DNA from 4 places in the Alsobacter sp. P4_H11 genome. Region 1 is predicted to be linked to each of the others. Evidence: predicted binding sites of a transcription regulator. Region 1 holds the regulator's gene; each other region holds the start of a gene.

Region 1 (4,771 bases):
GCGCCGCGATGGCGCTGCGGCTTCGCTCGCGCGCCGGTTCCGGCGTCGCGATCGCGCTGCTGGCCGTGGCGGCGGGCTTTTTCGCCGCGACGCTGCGCACGCGCCTGATGGCCGCGCCCGTGCTCGACCGGGTCCGCGTCGGAAAGCTCACGGGCGTCGTCGAGGGCATGGACACCCGCATCGCCGGCGGCAGGCTGATGATCCGCGTCATCGCCATGGAAGGCGTGGAGCCCGCCGCGCTGCCCTACCGCGTGCGGGTGACGACCCCGAACCACCCGACCGTGAAGCCCGGCGAAACGATCCGCGCCACCGCCCGGCTCCTGCCGCCGCCCGAGCCGTCGCGCCCTGGCGGCTACAATTTCGCCCGCGACGCTTTTTTCGGCGCGATCGGGGCGGTGGGTTCGCTGGCCGGCAAGATCGAGCTCGACCCGGCGCCGGCGGCCCTTCCGCTTGACCTGCGTGTCTTCGCGGCCATCGACCGCGCCCGCAACGACATGACCGAGCGCATCGCCCGCAGCATCGGCGGGGCGGCGGGCGGCGTCGCGGCCGCACTGGTGACGGGCAAGCGCGGGCTCATCCCGGAGGCCGTCAACGACGATCTGCGCGCCGCCGGCATCTACCACGTGGTGTCAATCTCGGGGCTTCATCTGGTGCTGGCCGCCGGCATGGTGTTCTGGCTGGTGCGCGCCGCCCTGGCGCTCTCGCCGGGGCTGGCCTTGCGCCGCCCGATCAAGAAATGGGCCGCGCTCTGCGCCATGCTGGCCGGCGCCGGCTACACGGTGTTCGCGGGCGGCGACGTCGCCACCGTGCGCTCGCTCGTGATGACGCTGGTGCTGCTGGGCGCCATCCTGGTGGACCGGCCGGCGCTCTCCATGCGCAATCTTGCCCTTGCGGCGCTGCTGCTCCTGCTGATCGAGCCCGAGAGCGCGCTGGCGCCCGGCTTCCAGATGTCATTCGCGGCCGTGGCGGCGCTGATCGCCGTTTTCGAGCGGCCGGGCGGGGCCGGCTCGGATCCCGAGGCCGGGACCTTTGTCGGGCTGGGTCTCGCCCCACCGCCCGCCAAGGCGCCCGCGAAGGGCTGGCCGGCGAGAATCCTGGACGGCTTGCGCCACCATGCGGTCGGCACCGTGCTGTCCACCCTCGTCGCTGAGGCCGCCACGGGCGCCTATGGGCTCTACCATTTCCAGCGCTACACGCCCTTCGGGCTGGTCGGCAACGCCCTGACGCTGCCGCTGGTGTCGCTGGTGGTGATGCCGGCCGCGCTGCTGGGCGCGATCGCCTACCCGTTCGGGCTCGATGGGCCGATCTGGCAGATCATGGGCCTCGGCGTGGAGGGCATGCTGCGCATTTCCGCGAGGGTGCGCGCCTGGCCGGGCTCCACCCAGGCCATCCCCGCCTTCGGCATGGCGGCGGTGCTCTGCCTGACGATGGCGCTGCTGTGGCTGACGCTATGGCGCACCGCCCTGCGCTGGGCCAGCGTTCCGCTGGCGCTGCTCGGGGCCGGGCTGGCCGCCTCCGCGCAGGCGCCCGACATCGTGATGGCGCGCGATGGCCGCGCCCTGGCGGTGCGCGGCCCGGACGGGCGCCTCGTGCTGGTCGGCCGGCAGGCCGGCGCCTTCGTGACCGAGCAGTGGCTGCGCGCCGACGGAGACGTGCGAAACGCCGGCGACGCCACGCTGGGCGCGGGCGCGCGTTGCGACCCGCTCGGCTGCGTAGTGCGCCTGCCGGACGGGCGCGCGGTGTCGCAAGTGCTGGTCGCCGGGGCTTTCGAGGAGGACTGCCGCCGCGCGGCCGTGATCGTGACGCCGCTGCAGGCGCCGCCCTGGTGCGACAAGCCGCTCGTGATGGACCGCACCCGCCTCTCGGTCGCCGGCGCCACGGCGCTCACCGCAACGGCGGACGGCTTCATGGCGGCGAGCGAACGCACGGCGTTGCGGGACCGGCCGTGGCTGCCGCACCCTCCGGTCAGGAAGCCGGCTGAACCCACGGCAGCGGCGGCGAAAGCTGCACGCTCAGCGCCCGCGACGCCCGGCGGCGGAGCCGCTCCAGCCGTCGACGATCCTGACGATCCCGGCCCGCCGGCGGAGCCGTGAGCCAGACCGCGCTTGACCGGCGCTCACCGTGTAAGGCTCCCGCCAGTCGGCCTGGCGCGCTGCCGAGGCCGGGCGTCGCGCCTCAGTATTTCCGGACGAGGCTCACAAGCTTGCCCTGGATCTGCACCCGGTCGGGGCCGAGCACCCGCGTCTCGTAGGCCGGGTTGGCGGCCTCCAGCGCAATGGACGATCCCTTGCGCCGAAGCCGCTTCAAGGTGGCTTCCTCGTCGTCGATCAGCGCCACGATGATGTCGCCGCTGTTGGCGTTGTCCTGCTTGCGGATCACCACGGTGTCGCCGTCCAGGATGCCGGCGTCCACCATCGAGTCGCCGCGCACCTCGAGGGCGTAGTGCTCGCCCGTGGACAGGAGGTCCGGCGGGAGGCTGATCGTGTGGCTGCGCGACTGGATGGCCGAGATCGGCGTGCCGGCCGCGATGCGTCCCATCACAGGCACCGCCACGTTCTGGTTCGCCTCTTCGCCCAGCGGCGACTTCGGGCGCACCTTGCCGAGATTGCCCTCGATCACGCTCGGGCTGAACCGTCCGCGCGGCGCTGCGCCGGGCAGGGACTGCTCGGGCATGCGCAGCACCTCGAGGGCGCGCGCCCGGTTGGGCAGGCGGCGAATGAAGCCACGCTCCTCCAGCGCCATGATGAGCCGGTGGATGCCAGACTTGGAGCGCAGCTCCAGCGCTTCCTTCATCTCGTCGAAGGAGGGCGGCACCCCGTCCTCCCGCAGGCGGTCATGAATGAAGCGCAGAAGTTCATGCTGCTTTCGCGTCAACATCGCCCGATCCCGCCCTGATGGACCATCGGGCGCCTGCGCCCGACTCAGTCAAAACAAATCACGAACAAACCATACATGTTCATTCTGTGTTCCGCAATCGTGCTGGTTCAAAAGTTGCAATTTCGCCAACCCGAGTCGATCAGAAGCGGATCACGCGGCAAGGCTCGCCGGCCTTTGCGGCGGGGGCGTGCGGCGCGCGCAGCACCAGCCCGTCAGCCTGCGCGAGGATGCGCAGCATGGACGAGTCCTGGACGGCGGCCGGATAGGCCACCGGGCGTCCATCGGGGCCGGGCTCGAACCTGGCGCGCAGGTAGTCCTGGCGACCGTCATTGGCCGGCACGTCGACGCCCAGCAGCCCGGGCTCGGTCGGGTCATCGCCCGCTTGCGGGTCGCCCTGCAGGGCGCGCAACAGCGGAACCAGGAACAGGCGCCCGCACAGGATGGAGGCGACGGGGTTTCCCGGCAGGCCGAGAATGCGCATCGCGCCCATCTGGCCGAAGATCAGCGGCTTGCCCGGCCGCATCGCGATGCGCCAGAAACCAAGCTGCATGCCGCGCTGGGTGAGGGCGGACTGGACGAGATCGTGGTCGCCGACCGATGCGCCGCCCAGCGTGACGAGCACGTCCGCGCCTTGCGCGAGCGCGGTCTCGATCGCGCCTTCCAGCGCCGCGAAGCTGTCGCCCGCGATGCCGAGATCGATGGGCTCGCCGCCGGCCCGGCGGGCGATCGCCGCGAGCGCGTAGGAGTTGGACGTCACGATCTGGTCCGGGCGCGCGGCTGCGCCGGGGCGCACGAGTTCGTCGCCCGTGGCCAGGATGGCGACGCGTGGTTTTCGGCGAACGGAGAGGCGCGGCAGGCCCATGGCGGCCGCCAGCGCCACGGTGCGCGGGTTCAGCCTGTGCCCGGCGGCGAGAAGCTCTTCGCCGGCGCTGAAATCGAGCCCGGCCGGCCGCACGAAGGCGCCCGCCTGCACGGCCTCGCGCACCGTCACGGCGTCGCGGTCGGCCGTCGCGTTCTCCTGGATCAGGATCGCGTCCGCGCCCTCCGGCACCGGCGCGCCCGTGAAGATGCGGACGGCTTCGCCGGGCCCCACCGCGCCCGGGAAGGCCCGGCCGGCCGGCGCCTTGCCGATCACCCGCAGGGTCGCGCCCACGAAGGCGTCGGCGGCGCGGACCGCGTAGCCGTCCATCGCGGAGGCCGGGAAGGGCGGCTGGGTGCGGGTGGCGGCGAGCGGCGCCGCCAGAGTGCGGTCGAGCGCTTCCGCGATCGCGACCTCTTCGGCCGGCAAAGGCTCGGCGGCCGCGGCCAGCACCCGCCGCAGCGCCTCGTCGACGGCCAGGAGGGGTTCGGCCGCCACGCTCAGCGAGGCCCGGCGGTGGGAGCGTCGGCGCGCCAGGTCCCGGATTTGCCGCCGTCCTTTTCGAGGAGGCGCACGCCCTCGATGCGCATGCCGCGGTCGGCGGCCTTCACCATGTCATAGATGGTGAGGCAGGCGACCGACACGGCCGTGAGCGCCTCCATCTCGACGCCGGTCTGCCCGGACACCTTCACGGTGGCCGAAACGCGGACGCCGGGCAGCGTATCGTCGAGAACGAGCTCCACCGCAACCTTGGAGACCATCAGCGGGTGGCAGAGCGGAATGAGCTCGTGGGTTTTCTTGGCCGCCATGATGCCGGCCACGCGCGCGACGCCGAGCACGTCGCCCTTCTTGGCGTCGCCGGCGCGGATCAGCGCCACGGTTTCGGCCAGCATCACGACACGACCTTCCGCCACCGCGACGCGCGACGTCACGGCCTTCTCGGAGACGTCCACCATGCTGGCCGCGCCGCTGGCGTCGATGTGGGTGAGCTCGCTCATGCGGCGCCGGCCTGCGTGGCGGCCCCGGCTTTTCCGC
Region 2 (4,771 bases), on a different contig from region 1:
GCGACGCAGTCGCCGACCATAACCGTATCTAAGGGGAGAACAGAGCCTCCCACCCGAGGTGGCGACGACGGACTCCCGGTACGCGAGACCTTATTCCGGGATCCGACGTCGACTGCCTCGGTACGCTGGGCACCCATGACACAGCACCATTTACGCAACCGAACAGATGCGAAGATGCGGGCGCCAAGGTAAAAGCGAAGTTTCCAAGTTGAAAAAAATTCGTCTCGAATAAGAACAACGCTAGGCAATTCCTGCCTATTCTATGGTTTATTCTTCATTAACGGCTGCGCCGCCGAGGGGCGAGAATGTGAAGCGATGAAAGGGACACGGTCCCACCGCAGCCAATGCGGCGCGGTGCGCGGCCGTTCCATAGCCGGCATGCCGCTCGAAGCCGTAATCCGGATAGGCTGCTCCCAATCGGCTCATCAGCCGGTCGCGCGTGACCTTGGCGACGATGGAGGCGGCCGCGATGGAGCACACCAGCATGTCGCCCTTGATCACCGCTTCGCCGGGGCCCTCCCAGCGCGGCAGGTCGCGGCCGTCCACCAGGATGTAGTCGGGCCGGGCCGCGAGGCCGGAGAGCGCGCGGCGCATGGCCTCCAGGGTCGCCTTGCGAATGTCGGTGGCGTCGATGGCGGCGGCCGACATGGAGCAGACGGCCACGTCCGCGCTGGCGAGGATTTCCTCGAACAGTTCCTCGCGCCGCGCGGCCGCCAGCATCTTGGAGTCGGCGAGACCCTTGGGAATGCGGCGCGGGTTGAGCACCACGGCGCTCGCGACGACCGGGCCGGCGAGCGGGCCGCGGCCGGCTTCGTCGACGCCCGCCACGATGGCGTAGCCGTCGCGCATCAGGGCGCGCTCGCGCTTGAAGTCTGGCGTGGTCTGGGGCGCGGGGGGCGCGGAGGCGATTCGCGACATCGCGCCATCCTCGCCGGATCGCGCCGGCGGGCAAGAGCCGGAGCGCCGCAGTCCCCGTTTTCCTCGCGCCTAGGCGCCGTCGGGGCCGGGCAGCACGATGCGGCCTGACGCGTCCAGCGGCCAGTGCGGATTATGGGCGATCTCCCAGACATGGCCATCGGGGTCGGCAACATAGCCGACATAGCCGCCCCAATCGGTCTCGTGGCCCGCCTTCAGCTGGGTCCCGCCGGCCGCGGCGGCCTCCGCCAGCACGCGGTCGACGGCCTCGCGGCTGCGCTGGTTCTGCGCCAGCGTGAAAGACGGCGCTGAGCCGGGCGGCGACGGGGCGGCCGGTTGCAGCCCGAGATCCGCCGCGAGCGCGTCGCGGCCGTAAAGCGACAGCACCATGCCGTCGAGATCGAAGAACGACACCTCCGCCTGGCTGGCGAAGGACAGCGGCCAGCCCAGCGTGGCGTAGAACGCCGTGGAGCGGGCCACGTCCGCGACCGCGAGGGTGATCAGGCTGACGCGGGGCGGCACGGGCATGAGGGATCGCTTCTCTGCGGGAAATTGGGAATTGGCGTCCTTCTCCCCTCGGGAGAAGGTGGCCCGAAGGGACGGATGAGGGTCTGATAGGTCGAAAGTGGCCGCCATCGGCGCCAATCACGAGGCGTCAGTCCTCATCCGGCTGCTTTGCAGCCACCTTCTCCCGGGAGAGAAGGACGCGCAAACACCCGGCGACTTGATCTCATAGGGAGGGGGCGCCTCACGAGTTCGGCCGTTGGAGAATGCCCGCTCCCTTAAAACAGCGTCAGCTGCTCCCCTGCCCGCTTGGGCGGGGAGAACAGGTCGGTGCGCAGCTTCAGGCGGCGCTTGTTGAAGCCGAGGCGTTCGGCCGCGATCTCGAAGCGGCGGCCGATCATCCAGGCGTAGGGGCCGTCGCCGGTCATGCGCTCGCCCCACTTGGCGTCGTAGTCCTTGCCGCCGCGCGTGGAGCGGATCAGGGACAGGACGTGGCGCAGCTTGGCCGGGTGGTGCTCCAGCAGCCACTCGCGGAAGAGGTCGCGCACCTCCAGCGGCAGGCGCAGCAGCACGTAGCCGGCCTCGCGCGCGCCGGCCGCATAGCAGGCTTCCAGGATGCTCTCGATCTCGGGATCGTTCAGCGACGGAATGATGGGGGCCACCATCACGGAGGCCGGGATGCCGGCTTCGGACAACTGCCGGATGGCGTCGATGCGCTTCGTGGGCGTCGAGGCGCGCGGCTCCATCGTGCGGGCGAGCTTGGGATCTAGCGTCGTCACCGAGAGCGCCACCTTGGCGAGACCCTTCTCGGCCATGGGGCCGAGGATGTCGATGTCGCGCGTCACCAGCGCCGACTTGGTGACGATGCCGACCGGGTGGTTGGCGCGGGCCAAGACCTCCAGCACGGAGCGCATCACCCGCCGCTCGCGCTCGATCGGCTGGTACGGATCCGTGTTGGTGCCGATCGCGATGGTGCGCGGATTGTAGCCCACGGCCGAGAGTTCGCGCGCCAAAAGCTCGGGCACGCCCTCCTTGACGAAGAGCTTGGTCTCGAAATCCAGCCCCGGCGACAGGCCCATATAGGCGTGGGTCGGCCGGGCGAAGCAGTAGACGCAACCGTGCTCGCAGCCGCGATATGGGTTGATCGAGCGGTCGAACGAGATGTCGGGCGACTCGTTGCGGGTGATCACCGTCCTGGCTTTCTCGAGCGTGACCTCGGTCTTGAAAGCCGGAAGTTCGTCGAGGCTGTTCCAGCCGTCGTCCTCGACCACGCGCTCGATCGGCTCGTAACGGCCGGAGCGATTGGTGACGGCGCCGCGGCCGCGGCGGCGCGCGGCGTCCACCGGGTCGGGGTCGCGCCGGCCGTCGCCGATCTGGTAGTTCAAAGGCCTGGGCTCGGGGCGGAGCTTCAGCATGGGGCGATTCCATCCGTGAACATATGAGGAACAGACACTGGAACGGCGCTTCGCGCAAGATGTTCCTTTTCTGTTCCGTCCACTTTGCAGCTTCCGCACGCAATTTGGGCGTTTCAGGCTCGTTTTGCCACTTCCGGGCAGTCGAGCCCGCCGCCGCGCCGTGTTAATGGGGCGGATGCTCAGCGTAATCATCCCGGTGCTGGACGACGAGCCGGCGCTTCTCGACACGGTGGCGGCGCTCGTGCCGGCGGCGGCCGAGGGCGTCGTGCGCGAGATGTGGCTGGTGGCGCCGAGCCTCCAGGGCTACCCGGCCGTGGTGGCGGACGCCGCCGGCTGCGGCATCGTGGAAGCGCGAGGCGACCGGGCCGCCATGCTGGCCGCCGCCGCCGCGCGGGCGCGATCGATCTGGACGCTGACGCTGGAGCCCGGCCTCGTGCCGGCCGGCGGCTGGATGCAGGAGGCGGCCGATTTCGTGGCCGGAGCGGACGGCGAGCGCGAAGCAGCCGTGTTCTCGCTTGCGCCGCGCGGCGGCCACGGCAGGCTCGCCGCCGGCATGACCAACTGGCGCGCCAGCCTGTTCGGGCGCGGCCGCCCGGCGCAGGGGCTCATCGTCGCGACCGCGCGGCTCGCGGCCGGGCGGACGGCGCCAAGGGCCGTGCGGCTGTCGAGCCCGATCATCGACCGGCGAAGCCGGAGGTAGTCGCCCCCGCAGCGGCGTCCTATCGGGTTGTTAGTTTCCCGCCGTCATCCCCGGCCGGAGAGGCGAAGCCGCGGAGGGGAAGGGATCCAGAGCAACCGAGCCTGTGGCCCCTGGATCCCCTTCCCGGCGCTGCGCGCCGCCGGGGATGACGGTGGAGAGTTGGCGTTTGGCCTGAAAGCGTGGCGCTCTCCCGCTCCCTGCGTCGGCTCAGAGACGTTGCGTCTGGAAGGTGTTGCAGGTGCGCAGGTCGCCGCTCTTCAGGCCGGTCATGAGCCAGCGGACGCGCTGCTCGGAGGAGCCATGCGTGAAGCTGTCGGGCACGGCGTAGCCCTGCCCTTGCTTCTGCAGCCGGTCGTCGCCGATGGCGGTCGCGGCGTTCACGGCGTTGCGGACGTCGTTCTCGTCAATGTTGCGGCGCTTCTCGTTCATCTTGGCGGCCCAGACGCCCGCGAGGCAGTCGGCCATCAGCTCGACGCGCACCGAGAGGTTGTTGGCCTGAGCCTTGTCGCCGGAGCGGCGCTGCGCCTCCTGCACCTTGGGCAAGATGCCGAGCAGGTTTTCGACGTGGTGGCCGACCTCGTGCGCGATCACATACGCGTAGGCGAAGTCGCCGCCGCCGCCGAAGCGGCGCTGCATGTCCTGGAAGAAGGACGTGTCGAGATACACCTTCTGGTCCAGCGGGCAGTAGAACGGCCCCATGGCGGACTGCGCCGAGCCGCAGGCCGACTGCGTGGCGCGGGAAAACAGCACGAGGCGCGGGGCCCGGTATTCGCGGTTCGCCTGCGCGGGCATGAGCTGCGACCAGACATCCTCGGTCTCGCCCAGGATCTTGGCGACGAAGCGACCGGAATCGTCCGTCGGCTGGCTGGTGGGTCCGGAGCGGGATTCCTGCGTGGGGGCGCGGCCGCCGGTCACCATCTCGGCGCCGCCGATGAGGATGCGCGGGTCGATGCCGAGCGCCCAGCCGGCGAGGCTGAGCACCACGATCGCGCCGATGCCGAGGCGGCCGCCGCCGAGGCCGAAGCCGCTTCCCCCGCCGCCGCCAAAGCCGCCGCCGTCGCCGCGGCGGTCCTCGACGTTCTCGGAAGTGCGCAGATCATCCCAACGCATGGCGTTTCCCCTCAGGGCGCGGCGGGTCCGTTCCGCGCAGTCTCAGGCACAAATGGCGTGAGCGGGGTGTTGGTTGCAAGAGGGATCGGGGAATGAAGGGTGGCGGGCGAAGCAACTCTCTCCCGCG
Region 3 (4,771 bases), on a different contig from region 1:
CGACGGCCGAGCAGCTTCGGCCGGATTACGGCGGCAACACCAAGGGTGGTGTGACCGCGACGAACTACACCGTCTTCAAGGAGCGGAAATACAGTCGCGGCGAGGTCCACACCGGTTGGAAATTCACGTCCAACGATCAAACGACGCCCGTCTCGCAATACTGCTACTACGTCGAGCACCTCGGCAATGGCGCGGATGTGAAAATCGATCTGGGCGACAACGGCATGCTGAGCGCCCAGTCGCGAACCAACAAAACGATCGACGTGATGGACGCCTCCGGCAACTGCGTCTGGTGGGACGGTATGCCGACCCGATCGGCAATGCTGAATCCTCCTGTCCCGGGCCCGGCTCCCGACGTTGTGCCGCCTCGTTCGTTCCCGCGTTCCGGGGTGATCACGCCGCGTGGCGGCAACGGCCCGGGTAGTCGAGAGGGGAACCCGATCATACCGAACTCGGGCGGTAAGACGTTCTAAACGGCGCGAGAACTAAACTGATTGCTTCTTTCAAATCTCATTTCGCTGCTGCATCGCAGCCGAGGTGGGACACGAAAGTAAAAGGACTGCTACGCGTCGACCTTGTTCGGGCCCGTCTTAGCAACCGGCTTTGACGGCAGCTTCACCCGGTTGTTGCCTAAACCCATGCTCTTGGCGAGCGCTGAACGAGCCGCAGCGTGCACGTCTGCTGTGAGTCAAATAAAGAAGATTTAAGGTTGCCGGGACGCTGAGATTGGTGGCCGGACATTAGATTATCGCCACATCCCGCGCATCTTTGCCCGGACATCAACCTTGGGGCCGCTCGATGTCGCGCGCGGCATGCCTGGGGCTGCAACGGGCCAGGCGACACGCTCGAAGTGGCCGAGCAACGCATTCGGGATAAAGCGGGTACGGTTGGCGTAGACGTGACGGTCGCCCGTTGACGATTGGCCATGGGTAAAGAAACGCTGCGGGACAAGAAGATGGAGATCGTCCTTGGCTCGTGTCATGGCGACGTACAGCAGCCGCCGCTCCTCCTCAATTTCGTCCTTCGCGCCAGTTCCGAGATCACTTGGGATGCAGCCGTCGACTGCGTTGATCACGAAGATGGATTTCCATTCCTGCCCCTTCGCGGAGTGGATTGTCGACAGGATGAGGTAATCCTCGTCGAGATGTGGAACACCGGCCTGGTCGCTGGTCGCGTCAGGTGGGTCGAGGGTCAGCTCAGTGAGGAAGCGCTCACGGGATGGGTAGCCGCTGGCAATCTGTTCGAGCTGGACGAGGTCAGCCTGCCTCGTTCCGGCATCCTCATGAATGCGCTCCAGTTGTGGCTCGTACCAACGCCGGGCGCGTTCGATCTCGGCAGGCCAACCGGCCGAACCCGAGCGCAGGTCGCTAACGGTAGCGACGAAGTCATTCCAGTCTTCGCCGGCGCGGGGCGGCGCTGGAGCGTCTCGAAGCGCCTCGATCGGTTTGGCGGCCTCCGCCATATGGTCGAGGACACGTTGCGCAGAGGTCGGGCCCACGCCTGGCAGGAGTTGCAGCACGCGGAACCCCGCAACCTTGTCGCGCGGGTTTTCGACGAACCGCAACAGGGCGAGCAGGTCCTTGATATGCGCGCTGTCGAGGAACTTTAGCCCTCCGAACTTGACGAAGGGAATGTTGCGTCGGGTCAGCTCGATTTCGAGAGGGCCGCTGTGATGTGAAGCGCGGAACAATACGGCCTGCTGCTTCAGGTCCGATCCGCCCTCCCGGTTCTGCAACACTGTCTCGGCGATAAAGCGCGCCTGATCCGCTTCGTCCCGGACATGCACCAATTGCGGCGGCGAGCCTGTCGCACGATCCGTCCAAAGATTTTTGGTGAAGCGTTCGGCTGCCAGATCGATCACGGCGTTGGCCGCGGAGAGGATGGCGCTGGTTGACCTGTAATTCTGGTCGAGCGTGATGATCTCCGCTGGCGGTGCAAAAGCGGCTGGGAAGTCGAGGATGTTGCGAACGCTTGCGGCTCGAAACGAATAGATCGATTGAGCGTCGTCGCCCACCACAGTCAGACCTCGTCCGTCTGGCTTGAGGGCCAACAGGATCGATGACTGGAGGCTGTTGGTGTCCTGATATTCGTCGACCATGACGTGGTCGAAGCGTGCCCCGATGTCAGCTGCAAGGTCGGGGTCGCTCATCGCCTGCGCCCAGTAGAGCAGCAGGTCATCGTAGTCGAGCACGTTCTGGCTCTGCTTCGCCTCGACGTAAGCCGCGAATAGCTCCTTCACCTCGGCAGCCCAGGCGACGCACCACGGATAGGACCGACCCAGCACCTCCTCAATCGGCTGCTCGGCGTTTACGCAGCGGGAATAGATCGCCAGGCACGTGCCCTTGGTCGGGAAGCGCGTCTCCGTCCTGGAGAAGCCGAGCTGATGTCGAACCAGATTCATCTGATCGGCCGAGTCCTCCCGGTCGTGGATCGTAAAGGAAGGGTCGAGCCCGAGCTGATCAGCACAGTCGCGGAGCAGTCGCGCCCCAATCCCGTGGAAGGTGCCGGCCCAGGTCAAAGCGTCTGTGAGGATGCCGGCGCTGTCGCCCAGCACCTTGCGTGCGATTCGCTCAACGCGTTTGGCCATCTCAGACGCCGCCCGACGCGAGAAGGTCATCAGGAGTATGCGGCGTGGATCGGCGCCGCTGACCATCAGGTGCGCAACGCGATGCGCAAGCGTGTTTGTCTTTCCCGAGCCGGCGCCTGCGATGACCAACAATGGAGAGGCCGCGACGGAGCCGGCGCCGTGCACAACAGCGCGGCGCTGAGCTGGATTAAGAGCGTCGAGGTAGCTGGTGTTCATGACGGTGGTCTGTAGTCCGGCTGTTCGTTGCGCACGCAGTTCGCCCAGCGAGGCAGAGTGCCTGCGAGGGTGAACGCAACAGGAACATATTGGGCCGTCTAGTCAATGCTTTCCCTATGGAGGGACCAGTAGCCGCCGCTGGTTTCGCTCTGGAAGCGGACGTGATGAGGTCTTCAACGGTCAGGAGAACGCATTCAGCGCAGTCCGCATAGCGCCAGTTGCTGACGTTGGAGTTCCGCCTCAAACCGGATGCTCGCGACTACGCCGCCCTTTTGGAAAGCGCGACCCCAGCCGATCTCGCCTGCTTCGAGTGGGATGACTGACTATCGTGTCGAGACGGGCGGACCTCAATCACCAGTGGAAGCCTTCACGCGGTCCGAACGCTGAACGCGGCCGAGAAGGAGCGGTAGCTTGCTGTTCTTGAAGTCCCAGCTCGCAAGAGGGCCCAACCAATCCGGCGCCGGTTCGCCATCGAGATGGATAACTTGGTCGCCATCGATCGTCTGGTCGGCGTAGAAGCTGCTAAAAATCCGGCTGGCCGTGCCGATACCCTCCCAACCCTGGTTTGTCGGCTCGGCAGGTTTTGCGACAAATTCGACGCCGGCGATCTGATCGTCGTCAAAAAGCGCAAATGGCCCGTCCACGGCCCATTCGCCATGGAACAGAAACACCTGGGCGAGCTTTCGGTCCTTTGGGTCGGTCAACTCAACGTGCAGCTCAAAGGCTTTCTGTCTCTTGGGCTGTTCGGACTTATGCCGAAGCACAATCTACTCCATCGGGCACGTAAGTGGCGAAGCCCTTTAGGCGGATGGCCTTACCGATGGAAATTCCAGCAACCAGATTGCCGCCGTTGCTCTTGAAGACCACGACTCCGCTCTCGGCCGCCACCGCGATGTTGGCGAAGCTCTTCTCGTCCCCAAGCGCCAGCTCACCTTCTACGAAGATCAGCGTGCCACCGTTGTTGAGAGGCTTTGTTTCAAAACTCGCCGCAGTCGCGCTTCCACCTGCCACCAGAGTAAGGCTGAACAAAGCGCAGTAGCTTAGAAAAATATTCACGACACAATCCCAACGGTTTCCCGCAAGAATGATTGGAATCTTAAGCACAGTCAAAGCTTGTCGGCCGAAGAGCCAGAGCAACTTGGTTTCAAGGTGAATGTGCGATGTCGCGGCCCTTGCAATTGTCCTTGGCGCTTCGCAGAGTTCACTCACGAGGTGCTCTTCACCTCCTGAACGACATCGATCTCGTGAACTTCATCGCCAATCTTGATTCCGATCGTGAAGCTCTTGGGTGAGTCGTGGCTCTCCACGGTCGGCGCCTGGAAGTGCAACTGGCCACCGTACCACTCGCCCGGCAACAAGGTGTTGTCCTTCACGACAGCTTGCTCGAGGGCAGCCATGTTTCTCTGACCGGCTTCCACGGTGTTTGCGATCATCGCTGCATTCTGAGCGCTTGCGTTGGATTGGGCGATGGCGGCTGCCGTCGGATCGTAGTAGGTGCCGGAAACGTGGTAGACGCCGCCCCGTGGCGTGTAGACGTTGGCGGATGCGTAGCCTCGGCCGGCTTGCGAGGCTGAATAGGCGTTTCCTGCGGCTGCGACACCGACCAGGAGAGCAGACACAACCTGGCGCGTTTTCTCTTCCTGAACTAGCTGCTCATAGGTGATGACCTTCAGCGGCTGGACGATCTGGCCATCCTTCGTCTGATAGACGCTCACGCTCTCGACTTTGAAGTCGATCGGCGCTCGGGAGATGTTGGTGATCCCAACCACAAACGCGGTCCGTGCGCCCCCTTGTTCGACACGAGCCGCGGGCGACACAAGGACAATGGACTTGGGCTTTTTCGACACGATCGCCGGTCGGCCATCCCGAACCATTGCCTGCTGATTGGCGGCCGCTTGAAAACGCGTTGTCTGAACAGTGTTGCAGCCTGCCAACGTGCAGAGTGCGACGCCTGCTATGAGCATGGTC
Region 4 (4,771 bases), on a different contig from region 1:
GCGCCGCGCTGCTGCTGGCGCTGGCGGGCGTGCTGGTCGGCGCCGCCATCGCGCTGTCGCTGGTGGCGAGCGAGAAGGCCCAGCCGCTGATCATGGGCCTCCTGGCGCTGCTGGCCGTGGTGGGCGTGTTCGCGCTGTTCGCCGGCGCGGTCGGCATCATCGAGTTCGCGGGCAAGACCAGCCGCAACGACCTCACCAAGTCGGTGGTCGATTCGGCCGCCGAGGGCATGATCGTGGTGGAGGGCGACGGACGCATCGCCTACGCCAACGAGGCCTATCTGCGCTTCGCCGGCGCGCGCACGGCCGATGCGGCGCTCACGGCCGAGCGGCTGTTCACCGGCTCGGCGGACGTCTCGGAGGCGATCTACCGCCTCGCCCAGGCGGCTCGGGACGGCAAGAGCGCGTCCGAGGAGATCCGCCTGTCGCCGCCGCTCGGCGCGCTGGACGGGGTGGCGTGGTACCGCGTCCGCGTGCGCCCGGTGGACCGCCCGAGCGGCCGGCGCGCCACGCTGTGGACCATCGCGGACGTGACCCGCGAGCGCGAGCGCCAGGAAAACGTCTTCCAGGAACTCCAGCACGCCATCGACTACCTCGACCACGCCCCGGCCGGCTTCCTCTCCATCGACGCCGCCGGCGACGTGATCTACATGAACGCCACGCTGGCGGGCTGGCTCGACTACGACCTCGCGCAGTTCGGCTCCGGCGGGTTGAAGCTCTCCGACCTCGTGCCCGGCGACGGCGCGGCGCTCCTGTCGGGCGTCATGGGCGGCGCCGGCGAGGTGCGCACCGAGATCCACGACCTCGACCTGCGCCGGCGCGGCGGCCAGTCGCTGCCCGTGCGGCTTTTCCACAGCGTCGCCTACGCGTATGACGGCACGCCCGGCCCATCGCGCACGCTGGCGTTGAACCGCTCGGCCGGCGAGGACGTGGCCGAGGGCCAGCGCGCCGCCGAGGTGCGCTTCGCGCGCTTCTTCAACAACACCCCGCTCGCCATCGCGACCATCGACCGGCACGGCCGCATCGCGCGCACCAACGGCCCCTTCGCCAAGCTGTTCGGCAGCGCCTTCAAGGGCCATGACGGCTCCGCCCCGCGCTCCATGCTGGCCGTGGTGGGCGAGCGCGACCGCGAGCAGCTCACGGCCGCCATTGCGTCGGCGGCGGCCGGGCGCGGCGACATCGCCCCCATCGACCTGGCGCTGGCCGGGGAGGGCACACGCTCGGCCCGCTTCTTCGTCACCACGGTGGAGAACGAGGCCGAGGACGGCGAGGCCGCCATCGTGTACGCGCTCGACACCACCGAGCAGCGCGCCCTGGAGGCGCAGTTCGCCCAGGCGCAGAAGATGCAGGCCGTGGGCGAGCTCGCGGGCGGCGTCGCGCACGACTTCAACAACGTGCTGCAGGGCATCATGGGCTATGCCGACCTGCTGCTCGTGAACCACCGGCCGACCGATCCGTCCTTCCAGGACATCATGCAGATCAAGCAGAACGCCAACCGGGCGGCCGGCCTCGTGCGCCAGCTGCTGGCGTTCTCGCGCCGGCAGACGCTGCGCCCGCAGGTGATGCATTTCGGCGAGGTTTTGTCGGATCTCGGCATGCTGCTGAAGCGGCTGCTGGGCGAGCGCGTCGAGCTCGACGTGCGCCACGGCCGCGATCTCTGGGCCGTGCGGGCCGACCTCACCCAGTTCGAGCAGGTGGTGGTCAACCTCGCCGTGAACGCCCGCGACGCCATGCCGGATGGCGGACGCCTCTCTATCCGCACCTCCAACGTGCACGCCACCGAGCCGGTGACGGCCGGCGAGCAGGTGATGCCGGCGGCCGACTACGTGCTGATCGAGATCCAGGATTCGGGCACCGGCATCCCGCAGGAGATCATCGACAAGATCTTCCAGCCCTTCTTCACCACCAAGGAAGTCGGCAAGGGCACCGGGCTCGGCCTCTCCATGGTCTACGGCTTCGTGAAGCAGTCGGGCGGCTACATCTTCTGCGACAGCGTGGTGGACCGCGGCACCACCTTCCGCATCTACCTGCCCCGCCACTCCGGCGAGGAGCACGCCGACGACCTGCCGGCCGCCAAGCCCGAGAAGGCCCTTGCGCCCGGCGCCAAGCCCAAGCCCACCGCCGACCTCACCGGCCATGGCGTGGTGCTGCTGGTCGAGGACGAGGAGGCCGTGCGCGCCTTCGGGGCCCGCGCGCTCGCCCAGCGCGGCTACACGGTGCTGGAGGCCGCCTCCGGCGTCGAAGCCCTGCAGGTGTTCGACGAGCAGGGCGGCAAGATCGACCTCGTCGTCTCGGACGTCGTGATGCCCGAGATGGACGGCCCCAGCCTCTTGCGCGAACTGCGCAAGCGCGACGGCAAGGCCAAGGTGATCTTCGTCTCCGGCTACGCCGAGGAAGCCTTCAGCAAGAACCTGCCGGACGGCGAGGAATTCTCGTTCCTGCCGAAGCCGTTCACGCTGAAGCAATTGATTGAGGCGGTGAAGACGGCGCTGGGGTGAGCCCTTCTCCCCGGTACGGGGAGAAGGTGGCCCGAAGGGCCGGATGAGGGGCCGATCTGGCCTCCTCACGAGGCGCACGCCCACCCTCACCCCAGCCCTCTCCCCGTCCCGGGGAGAGGGGGCCGATCGCGCCCATGGCGCCGCCGCTACCCTTCGCCCCGGTACGGGGAGAAGGCAGCCCGAAGGGCCGGATGAGGGGCTACTAACTCAACAGCCCGTCATTGCGAGGAACGCAGCTACGAAGCAATCCACGGCGGTGCGCCTGTGCGGCTGGGGGTAGCCCCGCCGCTAGGTGGATTGCTTCGCCTTCTGCTCGCGATGACGGCGCGGAGGCGCTGCCGCTCGCTCCACTTCAGCCTTGCGCCAGGTTGCATTTGGTAGAACAAAAAAAGAACTTGCGAGTGAGAACAAATCGTGATCATTTCAGTCTGTCTCGGTTGAGACTCGTTTCTCGCTCGTGCCATAAGGATCGCCTGCAATGTCGCAATCTTCTCTCCGACTCGTCGAAGGGCAATCCATGGACAAGGCCAAGGCGCTGGACGCCGCGCTCTCGCAGATCGAACGCTCTTTCGGCAAGGGCTCGATCATGCGGCTGGGCAAGAACGAGAAAGCCGTCGAGATCGAGACCATTTCCACGGGCTCGCTGGGCCTCGACATCGCGCTGGGCGTCGGCGGGCTGCCGCGCGGCCGCGTGGTGGAAATTTACGGCCCGGAATCCTCCGGCAAGACCACGCTCGCGTTGCACACCGTCGCCGAGGCCCAGAAGAAGGGCGGCGTCTGCGGCTTCATCGACGCCGAGCATGCGCTCGATCCGGTCTACGCCCGCAAGCTCGGCGTGAACCTGGAAGACCTGCTGATCTCGCAGCCGGACACGGGCGAGCAGGCGCTGGAGATCACCGACACGCTGGTGCGCTCGGGCGCGATCGACGTGCTGGTGATCGATTCGGTCGCCGCGCTCACGCCGCGCGCCGAGATCGAGGGCGAGATGGGCGACGTGCAGCCCGGCCTCCAGGCGCGCCTGATGAGCCAGGCCCTGCGCAAGCTCACGGCGTCGATCTCGCGGTCGAACTGCATGGTCATCTTCATCAACCAGATCCGCATGAAGATCGGCGTGATGTATGGCTCGCCCGAGACCACCACGGGCGGCAACGCGCTGAAGTTCTACGCCTCCGTGCGCCTCGACATCCGCCGCATCGGCTCCATCAAGGACCGCGAGGAGGTCACCGGCAACACGACCCGCGTGAAGGTGGTGAAGAACAAGGTCGCGCCGCCGTTCAAGCAGGTCGAGTTCGACATCATGTATGGCGAAGGCGTCTCCAAGGTGGGCGAACTCGTCGATCTCGGCGTCAAGGCCGGCATCGTCGAGAAGTCTGGCGCCTGGTTCTCGTATGACAGCCAGCGCCTCGGCCAGGGCCGCGAGAACGCCAAGACGTTCCTGAAGCAGAACCCGGACGTCGCCGCCAAGATCGAATCCCAGATCCGCCAGAACTCCGGCCTCCTCGCCGAGCGCATCCTCGACGTGGTGGAACCCACCGCCGAGGACCTGGACGAAGGCCAAGCCTGAGCCCCCGGCCCACGCATCTCCCCGTCATGACGGCGTCTCCCAACGGAGACGCCGTTTGCGTTTGAAGATAGGCGTCCTCCTTGGGGGGAGGGGAGGGCCGCGACGCTCCCCACACCCTCGCCGTCATTGCGAGCGCCAGCGAAGCAATCCAGCTGACGCCGGGCGCTTGGCCCGGCGCCGGGGCCAACCCTAACCACCTGGATTGCTTCKCTGCGCTCGCAATGACGGGAGGGGTCCTGGAAAGTCGTGTAACGGCCGGGAGCGTTGGGCGCCTTGCCTCCGTCATCCCCGGCGACCTGCGCAGCAGGTCGGGAAGGGGATCCAGAGCAAAGGCGCTCGCTCCTGGATCCGCTTCCCGGCGCTGCGCGCCGCCGGGGATGACGGAGAGAGGGGAGCAACACCCCGAATGTCATCACCGGAACGTCCCATCCCGGCAGCGCTTGCGCCAGCCTGCGAAACCGGTTTCCACTTTGCGGCGGCATGCTCTACAAACGCCGCGAGATCAGCTTCGGCGGCCCGCGGCCGCCCAAATCGAGCGACACATGAGCGGCGTCAACGAGATCCGATCCACCTTCCTGGATTACTTCGCCAAGCATGGCCACGAGGTGGTGCCGTCGAGCCCGCTGGTGCCGCGCAACGACCCGACGCTGATGTTCACCAATGCCGGCATGGTGCAGTTCAAGAACGTCTTCACGGGCGTCGAGAAGCGGCC

Evidence for each region. The regulator LexA, encoded in region 1, represses DNA repair genes until DNA is damaged. The targets are predictions, from matches to a motif close to TGTTCNNNNTGTGTTCNG.
Region 2: AC1DSZ_RS20960 (PA0069 family radical SAM protein) is a predicted target of LexA. The motif match lies at 2,895-2,912, and genes of this name have one in related genera.
Region 3: AC1DSZ_RS23160 (ATP-dependent helicase) is a predicted target of LexA. The motif match lies at 2,873-2,890, and genes of this name have one in related genera.
Region 4: recA (recombinase RecA) is a predicted target of LexA. The motif match lies at 2,874-2,891, and genes of this name have one in related genera.

Annotation. Positions count from the first base shown of each region.
Region 1 is NZ_JBFUKI010000005.1:358,885-363,655, reverse strand. It holds gene AC1DSZ_RS11300 (ComEC/Rec2 family competence protein) at 1-2,093, shown strand, start outside; gene lexA (transcriptional repressor LexA) at 2,176-2,877, opposite strand; gene AC1DSZ_RS11290 (molybdopterin molybdotransferase MoeA) at 3,017-4,234, opposite strand; gene moaC (cyclic pyranopterin monophosphate synthase MoaC) at 4,237-4,734, opposite strand; gene trpC (indole-3-glycerol phosphate synthase TrpC) at 4,731-4,771, opposite strand, start outside.
Region 2 is NZ_JBFUKI010000013.1:171,617-176,387, reverse strand. It holds gene AC1DSZ_RS20975 (DNA methyltransferase) at 1-137, opposite strand, end outside; gene AC1DSZ_RS20970 (ribonuclease HII) at 268-918, opposite strand; gene AC1DSZ_RS20965 (VOC family protein) at 988-1,443, opposite strand; gene AC1DSZ_RS20960 (PA0069 family radical SAM protein) at 1,698-2,834, opposite strand; gene AC1DSZ_RS20955 (glycosyltransferase) at 3,010-3,534, shown strand; gene ypfJ (KPN_02809 family neutral zinc metallopeptidase) at 3,742-4,644, opposite strand.
Region 3 is NZ_JBFUKI010000018.1:4,228-8,998, forward strand. It holds gene AC1DSZ_RS23155 (hypothetical protein) at 1-473, shown strand, start outside; gene AC1DSZ_RS23160 (ATP-dependent helicase) at 746-2,803, opposite strand; gene AC1DSZ_RS23165 (hypothetical protein) at 3,151-3,567, opposite strand; gene AC1DSZ_RS23170 (hypothetical protein) at 3,554-4,012, opposite strand; gene AC1DSZ_RS23175 (hypothetical protein) at 4,009-4,771, opposite strand, start outside.
Region 4 is NZ_JBFUKI010000019.1:56,724-61,494, forward strand. It holds gene cckA (cell cycle histidine kinase CckA) at 1-2,495, shown strand, start outside; gene recA (recombinase RecA) at 2,974-4,059, shown strand; gene alaS (alanine--tRNA ligase) at 4,602-4,771, shown strand, end outside.